DNA from 2 places in the Paenibacillus sp. P36 genome. Region 2 is predicted to be linked to the other one. Evidence: a T-box and tRNA genes for the amino acid it is inferred to sense, from the RefSeq annotation. Region 2 holds a T-box; the other holds one or more tRNA genes.
The links. The T-box of region 2 lies ahead of ileS (isoleucine--tRNA ligase). A T-box ahead of a tRNA ligase gene usually reads a tRNA of that ligase, here a tRNA-Ile.

Region 1 (4,423 bases), 650 kb from region 2:
GAGGTTAAGTCGAAGAGACGGAGCCGCAGCGAAAGCGAGTCTGAATAGGGCGCTTTAGTACGTGGACGTAGACCCGAAACCGTGTGATCTACCCCTGTCCAGGGTGAAGGTGAGGTAACACTCACTGGAGGCCCGAACCCACGAATGTTGAAAAATTCGGGGATGAGGTGGGGGTAGCGGAGAAATTCCAATCGAACTCGGAGATAGCTGGTTCTCCCCGAAATAGCTTTAGGGCTAGCCTCGGATGTGGAGTTGTGGAGGTAAAGCACTGATTGGGTGCGGGGCCCGCCAAGGGTTACCAAGTCCAGTCAAACTCTGAATGCCACAAACTTAAATCCGGGAGTCAGACAGTGAGTGCTAAGATCCATTGTCAAAAGGGAAACAGCCCAGACCATCAGCTAAGGTCCCCAAGTGTGTGTTAAGTGGGAAAGGATGTGGAGTTGCACAGACAACCAGGATGTTGGCTTAGAAGCAGCCACCATTGAAAGAGTGCGTAATAGCTCACTGGTCGAGTGACTCTGCGCCGAAAATGTAACGGGGCTAAACACGCCACCGAAGCTATGGCTTGCATCACCTTCACTGCGTCTTTGAATCGTGGTTAGCCACGGGACATTAGCCAGAATCAACCTTATCGGTTATTCAAGATTCTGGCCAAATGATCCCAGCTAAACACGCGGATTCAAAGCTGGAGTGAAGATGATGCATGGGTAGGGGAGCGTTGTATGTACGTTGAATTCTGACCGTAAGGACAGGTGGAGCGCATACAAGTGAGAATGCCGGTATAAGTAACGAAAAGATCAGTGAGAATCTGATCCGCCGAAAACCTAAGGGTTCCTGAGGAAGGCTCGTCCGCTCAGGGTAAGTCGGGACCTAAGGCGAGGCCGAAAGGCGTAGTCGATGGACAACAGGTGGAAATTCCTGTACCACCGTAGCCGTTATGAGCAATGGAGTGACGCAGAAGGATAGTGACGCGAGCTGATGGATGCTCGTCCAAGCAGTGAGGCTGGTTAGTAGGCAAATCCGCTAACCGTAAGGCTGGGCTGTGATGGGGAGGGAAATTTTAAGTACCGAAGGTCATGATTTCACACTGCCAAGAAAAGCTTCTAGCCAGGCGAAGGTGCCCGTACCGCAAACCGACACAGGTGGGTGAGAAGAGAATTCTAAGGCGCGCGGAAGAACTCTCGTTAAGGAACTCGGCAAAATGACCCCGTAACTTCGGGAGAAGGGGTGCCTCGGTAGGGTGAATAGCCCGAGGGGGCCGCAGTGAAAAGGCCCAAGCGACTGTTTAGCAAAAACACAGGTCTGTGCGAAGCCGCAAGGCGAAGTATACGGGCTGACGCCTGCCCGGTGCTGGAAGGTTAAGAGGAGTGGTTAGGGGGCAACCCCGAAGCTATGAATTGAAGCCCCAGTAAACGGCGGCCGTAACTATAACGGTCCTAAGGTAGCGAAATTCCTTGTCAGGTAAATTCTGACCCGCACGAATGGCGTAACGACTTGGGCGCTGTCTCAACGAGAGATCCGGTGAAATTTTAATACCTGTGAAGATGCAGGTTACCCGCGACAAGACGGAAAGACCCCATGGAGCTTTACTGCAGCTTGATATTGGACTTTGGTACGATCTGTACAGGATAGGTGGGAGCCTTTGAAGCCTGAGCGCCAGCTTGGGTGGAGGCGCCGTTGGGATACCACCCTGATCGTATCGGAGTTCTAACCTGGTACCGTGATCCGGTATGGGGACAGTGTCAGGTGGGCAGTTTGACTGGGGCGGTCGCCTCCTAAAATGTAACGGAGGCGTTTAAAGGTTCCCTCAGAATGGTTGGAAATCATTCGCAGAGTGCAAAGGCATAAGGGAGCTTGACTGCGAGACCTACAAGTCGAGCAGGGACGAAAGTCGGACTTAGTGATCCGGTGGTACCGAATGGAAGGGCCATCGCTCAACGGATAAAAGCTACCCTGGGGATAACAGGCTTATCTCCCCCAAGAGTCCACATCGACGGGGAGGTTTGGCACCTCGATGTCGGCTCATCGCATCCTGGGGCTGAAGTAGGTCCCAAGGGTTGGGCTGTTCGCCCATTAAAGCGGTACGCGAGCTGGGTTCAGAACGTCGTGAGACAGTTCGGTCCCTATCTGTCGCGGGCGTAGGAAATTTGAGAGGAGCTGTCCTTAGTACGAGAGGACCGGGATGGACGTACCGCTGGTGTACCAGTTGTCTCGCCAGAGGCACCGCTGGGTAGCTATGTACGGAGGGGATAAGCGCTGAAAGCATCTAAGCGCGAAGCCCCCCTCAAGATGAGATTTCCCAGTATGTAAGACCCCTTGTAGACGACGAGGTTGATAGGTTCGAGGTGGAAGTGCGGCAACGTATGCAGCTGACGAATACTAATCGGTCGAGGGCTTAACCAATAAACCTATAGTAGTTACTTTACGCAAGTTTCGTATCTAGTTTTCAAGGCGCAAACCACGCTTTGACTGTTTGGTGATGATGGCGGAGGGGACCCACGCGTTCCCATCTCGAACACGACCGTTAAGCCCTCCAGCGTCGATGGTACTTGAACCGCAGGGTTCTGGGAGAGTAGAACGTTGCCAAGCAGTACCCCTATGGGGTATTTTTTTGCAGGCCCTTAGCTCAGCTGGTTAGAGCGCACCCCTGATAAGGGTGAGGTCGGTGGTTCGAGTCCACTAGGGCCTACCATATTCCCTGATAGCTCAGTTGGTAGAGCACTCGACTGTTAATCGAGTTGTCACAGGTTCGAGTCCTGTTCGGGGAGCCATTTTCTTCTTTATCCCATGGAGGCTTAGCTCAGCTGGGAGAGCATCTGCCTTACAAGCAGAGGGTCGGCGGTTCGATCCCGTCAGCCTCCATTTCATCTAAGGCTCGGTAGCTCAGTCGGTAGAGCAGAGGACTGAAAATCCTCGTGTCGGCGGTTCGATTCCGTCCCGAGCCACCATGTTATAGGGGCATAGTTTAAGGGTAGAACAAAGGTCTCCAAAACCTTTGGTGTGGGTTCAATTCCTGCTGCCCCTGTCCAAAAAGAAGCTATAATCTTATCTGTTATACATCTAGGAGCTGCTACGGCAGCTCTTTTTTGTATTCCATTTTTCAAAAAAGGTTGGTATCCTAGTATTTCATGCTATAAGCATAACGCTCGTCAAGAGCTATAATTTCATTTATAATCGTGCAAGATATCGCACAAAATACGTCGTACTGGTGGTAGATGATGTAAATCTGGATAAGGAGTCTGTTATGACGATTTATTGCAAGGTTCTGATTGTTGATGACGAGATGTTGGTGCGCCAAGGCATCCGGCATCTTTTGGATTGGGAAAGCGAAGGGTTTCAAATTGTTGGTGAAGCCTCCAATGGCAAAGAAGCGTTAGAGATGGTCCATTTGTACCAACCGAACATTGTGTTGACCGATATCGTCATGCCGGTGATGGATGGCGAGGAATTGACGAGAATCGTAAAGGGTATGTATCCGGAGATGGAAATCGTCGTGCTCAGCAGCTTCGGAGAATTCGAATATGTTCGCTCAACGTTTCAAAGTGGTGTCGCTGACTATATGTTAAAGCCTAAACTGGACGCGGTATCCATGTTAGCTGTTCTGAAGAAAACCGCGGAACGAATTCCTGCTTTTCAACACTCGGAATGGAAAAGTGAGAAAAAGCAGTCGGTCGATTATATCCTGGACAAACTGATTTCGGGTTATTCCGTTGACTATGACCGAAATGAAATAAGTACGATAGTTCCGTATTCAAGTTTTGTCTTACTCTCGGTGGTTCAGGATAAATCCGTGTCCTTGACCCGAAATGAGGAATGGTTAGAGGCGGCCCTGAAAGCGATTATTCAAAATAGGGATAGACCCGTCGCTACACGCCGTCTTTTGCATCAAGATGGCTATATTCGCTACTTGCTGAATCTAGACAACTCCGCACAAGAGGACGCCGTACAGATCGCCCAGCAGCTGCTTGAAGCCGGTGATAAAGGGCATATGTCCATCGTCGTGGCGCTCAGCCATGTTTTTGAGCATCTATCTGAGCTGCACGATATTTATACCAATGACATGCTGAAAGTGTTGGATCACCGCTTCTTTCTGCCGGATCGCAGACTTCTCATTGTCAATGAATTGGAGAAGCAGGCGGAGAAAGGCGCTCCTTTTGACATGGAGGCGTTCACGGCAGAATTGAATCATCAAGAGTTCGATCTGGCTTTTGGGCGTCTAAGCACATACGCTCACTCGATGAATGGCAGACTGGATACCGACATGTTTGAGTTTAAATCTTTTTTGGACCACAGCCTGTTTAATATTATTGTTACGCTAAAGCATTTTCACTATGAGGCAAGTTCGTTGGATGAAGGCAAATACGAGTATTTTCGCGCGATTCATGAGGCTGAGCATATTGGGGAAGTTATTCTTTTGTTAGAA
Region 2 (4,423 bases):
CATCGTAGATTTTTTGAGCGGAACAGTATATGCTTTGAATGGGTCTATATCCAAACTGGGACCGAATATCTTCCTTTGCACACCTGATACAGTTGATATTCATGGCCACATCTCAGAGATGATGGGTGAGGAATAGGCGCATATCCTAACACAGAGGTGGATGCGTACGTGGATTACGTTCACTATTATCTTAGTATTTTGATGGAAATTTATTATTTCATGATTATCGGTTACTTAATTCTTTCCTGGTTTCCGAATGCACGCGACAGCTTTGTCGGTGGTCTGCTGGGGAAATTAGTTGAACCGTACTTAAGTCCTTTCCGAAAAATAATTCCAAGCATCGGGTTCATCGACTTGTCGCCAATCGTTGCCCTTATCGCTTTGCGATTTGTGGTCATGGGGATTATTGCCGTTCTAGATTTCATTGTAGGGATGTTTTAAAATTGTCTAAAGAACTCTATAGTCATTTTCATTCAGACGAACATTACTTTGTAGATAAAGCCTGGGATTGGGTGGAGCGGGCGGCACAGAACCACGCCGTGAAGCTGACTGATTTTCTGGATCCCAGACAAGCTTTCATTCTGACCTCACTCGTGAATCGGCATCCGGATGTGCACTGCCGGTTCGACGGAGGCTATCCGGATGCGGAACGCAGAAGGGCGCTAGTCGCCCCTGACTACCGGACTTTGGATGAAGAAGATATGGAGATGGCAGTTCTCTCCGTTTCATCTGGGGACGGTAAATTTCTAACATTAGAACATGGGGATTACATGGGCGCCATTCTTGGACTCGGCATGAAGCGAGACAAGGTTGGCGATATTCATGTTATAGAGGGTGGCTGCCATTGCCTGGTTACCCGGGATGCAGCCGATTATTTGCACTTGAACCTGTCACAAGTTCACAGAGTGCATGTTCAGACAGAGCTGCTGCCACTGAATAAGCTGGAGCTAGCTGCTGTGAACCTGGACGAGCTGACGTTATCCGTTGCCTCCATGCGGATGGACGGTATTGTAAGCGATGTATTCAGGCTTAGCCGTGCTAAAGTGCTGATACCTATTCAAGCTGGGCGCTGCCGCGTCAACTGGAAGCCGGAAGAAGATCCGAGCAAGCCGCTGAAAGAGGGCGACATGGTTTCTATGCAAGGGTTCGGCAGATTCAAGGTGCTTGAAGTCGAAGGCGTAACGAAAAAAGGTAGGATTCGTGTGAAGATCGGCAAGTTTGCGTGAGCGTGGATAATTTATCCACGAACCATGCAGGAATTGCTAATTTTCTGTCGAACTGATTCAGTATAGATGTGCGTATTGCCGTGCAAAGCTGTGCAAAACGCAAAGGAGGGGCACTGATGCCATTAACACCGTTAGATATACATAATAAGGAATTTTCCCGTTCTTTTCGCGGATACGATGAAGATCAAGTCAATGAATTCCTCGATCAAGTTATTAAAGATTACGAGGCATTGATTCGTGAGAATAAAGACTTAGCTAATCAAACGGTGGCCCTGCAGGAGCGTCTGGATCATTTCACGAACATCGAAGACTCGTTGAGCAAAACCATCATTGTTGCCCAGGAAGCAGCGGATGAAGTTAGAAATAACGCCAAGAAAGAAGCACAGCTGATCTTGAAAGAAGCTGAGAAGAACGCAGACCGGATTATTAACGAATCGTTGACACGTTCACGTAAGGTAGCTCTCGAGATTGAAGAACTGAAGAAACAAGCGTCGATTTACCGCACGCGTTTCCGGACGCTGCTGGAAGCTCAGCTGGAGCTTTTAAACAATGAAGGCTGGCAGAGCATGCAGTTCGATCAAAAAGAAGAAGCCTAGGATGGCGGCTGCCAGGCAGCTGTCATATTGACTATGTCTAGTGAATTCGGTATACTCCTGTTATTAGTATCTCAGTAAAGCTATGACTGGAACGAGTAGGTCGCCTAAGCAGTGTCAGCGAATTAGGGTATTGGTGTGAGCCTAATCTCTGTTGCGTACCGAATATCCCCCAGGAGCGTCTCTTGAATCAAGTAGAGAGAACCGGGTCATGCCGTTATACATGATCGAGTGAATGAGTGAGGAATTGTACGCGTTTAGCGCGTATGTTCGGTGGCTCATTAACGAGGGTGGTACCGCGAGTAGAGTTTCTCGTCCCTTTTAGGGGATGAGAGGCTTTTTTTGTTTTTTTGGATGATAAAATGTATGAAGGTAAGAATGGAGTGGTTGAGTTGGATTATGGCAAAACATTAAACTTATTACAAACCGATTTTCCGATGAGAGGGAATTTACCTCAAGCGGAACCTAAAATTCAAGAACATTGGGATGCTGAAGACATCTATGCCAAAGTGCAGGAGAGTCGCAAAGGCAGAGAAAAATTTATTTTGCATGATGGACCTCCATACGCGAATGGGGACATTCATATTGGACATGCCCTTAACAAAGTATTGAAAGATGTGATTGTTCGTTTTAAAACGCTGCAAGGATATGACGCTCCTTACGTGCCAGGCTGGGATACACATGGCTTGCCGATCGAGCAGGTGATTACGAACAGCGGGAAAGTCGACCGCAAGAAAATGACGGTCCCTGAATTCCGTGAATATTGCAAAGAATACGCGCTGCAATCCGTTGAGAAACAGAAGAGCCAATTCAAACGTCTAGGTATTCGAGGCGACTGGAAGAATCCATATATCACTTTACTGCCGGAATATGAAGCGGGACAAATCCGTGTATTCGGCAAAATGGTGCAAAAGGGTTACGTCTATAAAGGGTTGAAGCCTGTTTACTGGTCTCCGTCTTCTGAAAGCGCGCTAGCTGAAGCGGAAATCGAATACAAAGAAAAAACGTCCTCCTCCATCTATGTGGCATTCCCGGTTAAAGACGGAAAAGGTAAGCTTCCTCAAGACGCAGCAATCGTCATTTGGACGACTACAGCTTGGACGCTGCCGGCCAACTTGGGAATCTCTCTGCACCCGGAATTTGATTATGCTGTGGTGCAAGCGAATGGGAAGAAGTATGTGCTTGCGAAAGGCTTGCTGGAAGCAGCAGCCAAAGAAATCGGTTGGAGCGATTATGAAGTCTTGTCGACTGTGAAAGGCCAAGAGTTGGAGTACGTGACTTGCCAGCATCCTTTCTATGATCGCGAATCGCTTGTTATGGTTGGCGAGCATGTTACGCTTGAAGCCGGTACAGGTTGTGTACATACGGCTCCAGGTCACGGGGAAGATGACTTTGCAATCGGTCAACGCTATAACCTTGGGGTCCTTTGTCCAGTGGACGACCAGGGTCATTTTACAGCGGAGGCTCCTGGCTTTGAAGGCATGTTCTATGAAAAAGGCGGCAAGCTGATCATTGAGAAGCTGCAGGAATCAGGCTTATTGTTAAAAGCAGGGGAAATTCAGCATCAATATGCGCATGACTGGCGTACGAAGAAACCGGTTATTTATCGTGCTACGGAGCAATGGTTCGCTTCGATTGATAAATTCAGACAAGAGATGTTGGATGAAATCAAGAAAGTGAAATGGACGCCAGAGTGGGGAGAATTGCGCCTGCACAACATGATCGCCGATCGTGGAGACTGGTGTATTTCGAGACAACGTTCATGGGGCGTACCAATTCCAATCTTCTATTGCCGCAGCTGTAATGAACCGCTCGTCAATGAACAAACGATTGAACACGTGGCTCAGCTATTCGAGCAAGAAGGATCGAACGCTTGGTTTATTAAAGAAGAGAAGGACCTGCTTCCTGCGGGAACTTGTTGCTCGAAATGCGGTCATGGCGAATTCCGCAAAGAAACAGACATCATGGATGTTTGGTTTGATTCCGGTTCCAGCCATGTAGCCGTGCTTGAGGCCCGTCCTGAGCTTCAGTGGCCGGCAGATTTGTACCTGGAAGGTTCTGACCAATACCGTGGTTGGTTTAACTCTTCCTTGATTACAGGTGTTGCGACGAAAGAGCAATCTCCTTACAAAGGCATTCTAAGTCACGGTTTCACACTGGACGGAGAAGGGCGTAAGATGTCCAAGTCCATTGGGAACACGATTGATCCTAATGTGGTTTGTGGCAAGCTAGGAGCTGACATTCTGCGTCTATGGGTATCCTCTGTAGATTACCAATCAGACCACCGGATTTCGGACAATATTTTGAATCAAACGACGGAAGTTTATCGCAAAATCCGTAACACGATGCGTTTCTTGCTCGGGAACCTGAGTCACTTCAATCCAGAGACAGATCGCGTAGCTGTTGAAAATTTGTCAGAGCTTGACCGTTATGCATTGATCCGTCTGAACCGGATGATTGATAAGGTTATAAAAGCCTACGATGCTTATGAATTCAACATTGTGTATCAAACGATTCATCATTTCTGTGCGGTTGAGATGAGCTCGTTCTACTTGGATATTATCAAGGATCGCTTATATGCCAACGCACCGCAAGATCCAGCAC

Region 1: it has a tRNA-Ile gene. The T-box ahead of ileS (isoleucine--tRNA ligase) is inferred to sense a tRNA for this amino acid. The anticodon was not compared.

Annotation. Positions count from the first base shown of each region.
Region 1 is NZ_AP038372.1:5,956,480-5,960,902, reverse strand. Features, by position in the region: rRNA gene ACKTT9_RS26675 (23S ribosomal RNA) at 1-2,403, shown strand, start outside; rRNA gene rrf (5S ribosomal RNA) at 2,473-2,589, shown strand; tRNA gene ACKTT9_RS26665 (tRNA-Ile) at 2,616-2,692, shown strand; tRNA gene ACKTT9_RS26660 (tRNA-Asn) at 2,696-2,771, shown strand; tRNA gene ACKTT9_RS26655 (tRNA-Val) at 2,790-2,862, shown strand; tRNA gene ACKTT9_RS26650 (tRNA-Phe) at 2,873-2,948, shown strand; tRNA gene ACKTT9_RS26645 (tRNA-Trp) at 2,955-3,025, shown strand; gene ACKTT9_RS26640 (response regulator) at 3,245-4,423, shown strand, end outside.
Region 2 is NZ_AP038372.1:5,311,121-5,315,543, reverse strand. Features, by position in the region: gene ACKTT9_RS24015 (cell division protein SepF) at 1-136, shown strand, start outside; gene ACKTT9_RS24010 (YggT family protein) at 202-441, shown strand; gene ACKTT9_RS24005 (RNA-binding protein) at 444-1,226, shown strand; gene ACKTT9_RS24000 (DivIVA domain-containing protein) at 1,343-1,822, shown strand; T-box leader at 1,896-2,142, shown strand; gene ileS (isoleucine--tRNA ligase) at 2,212-4,423, shown strand, end outside.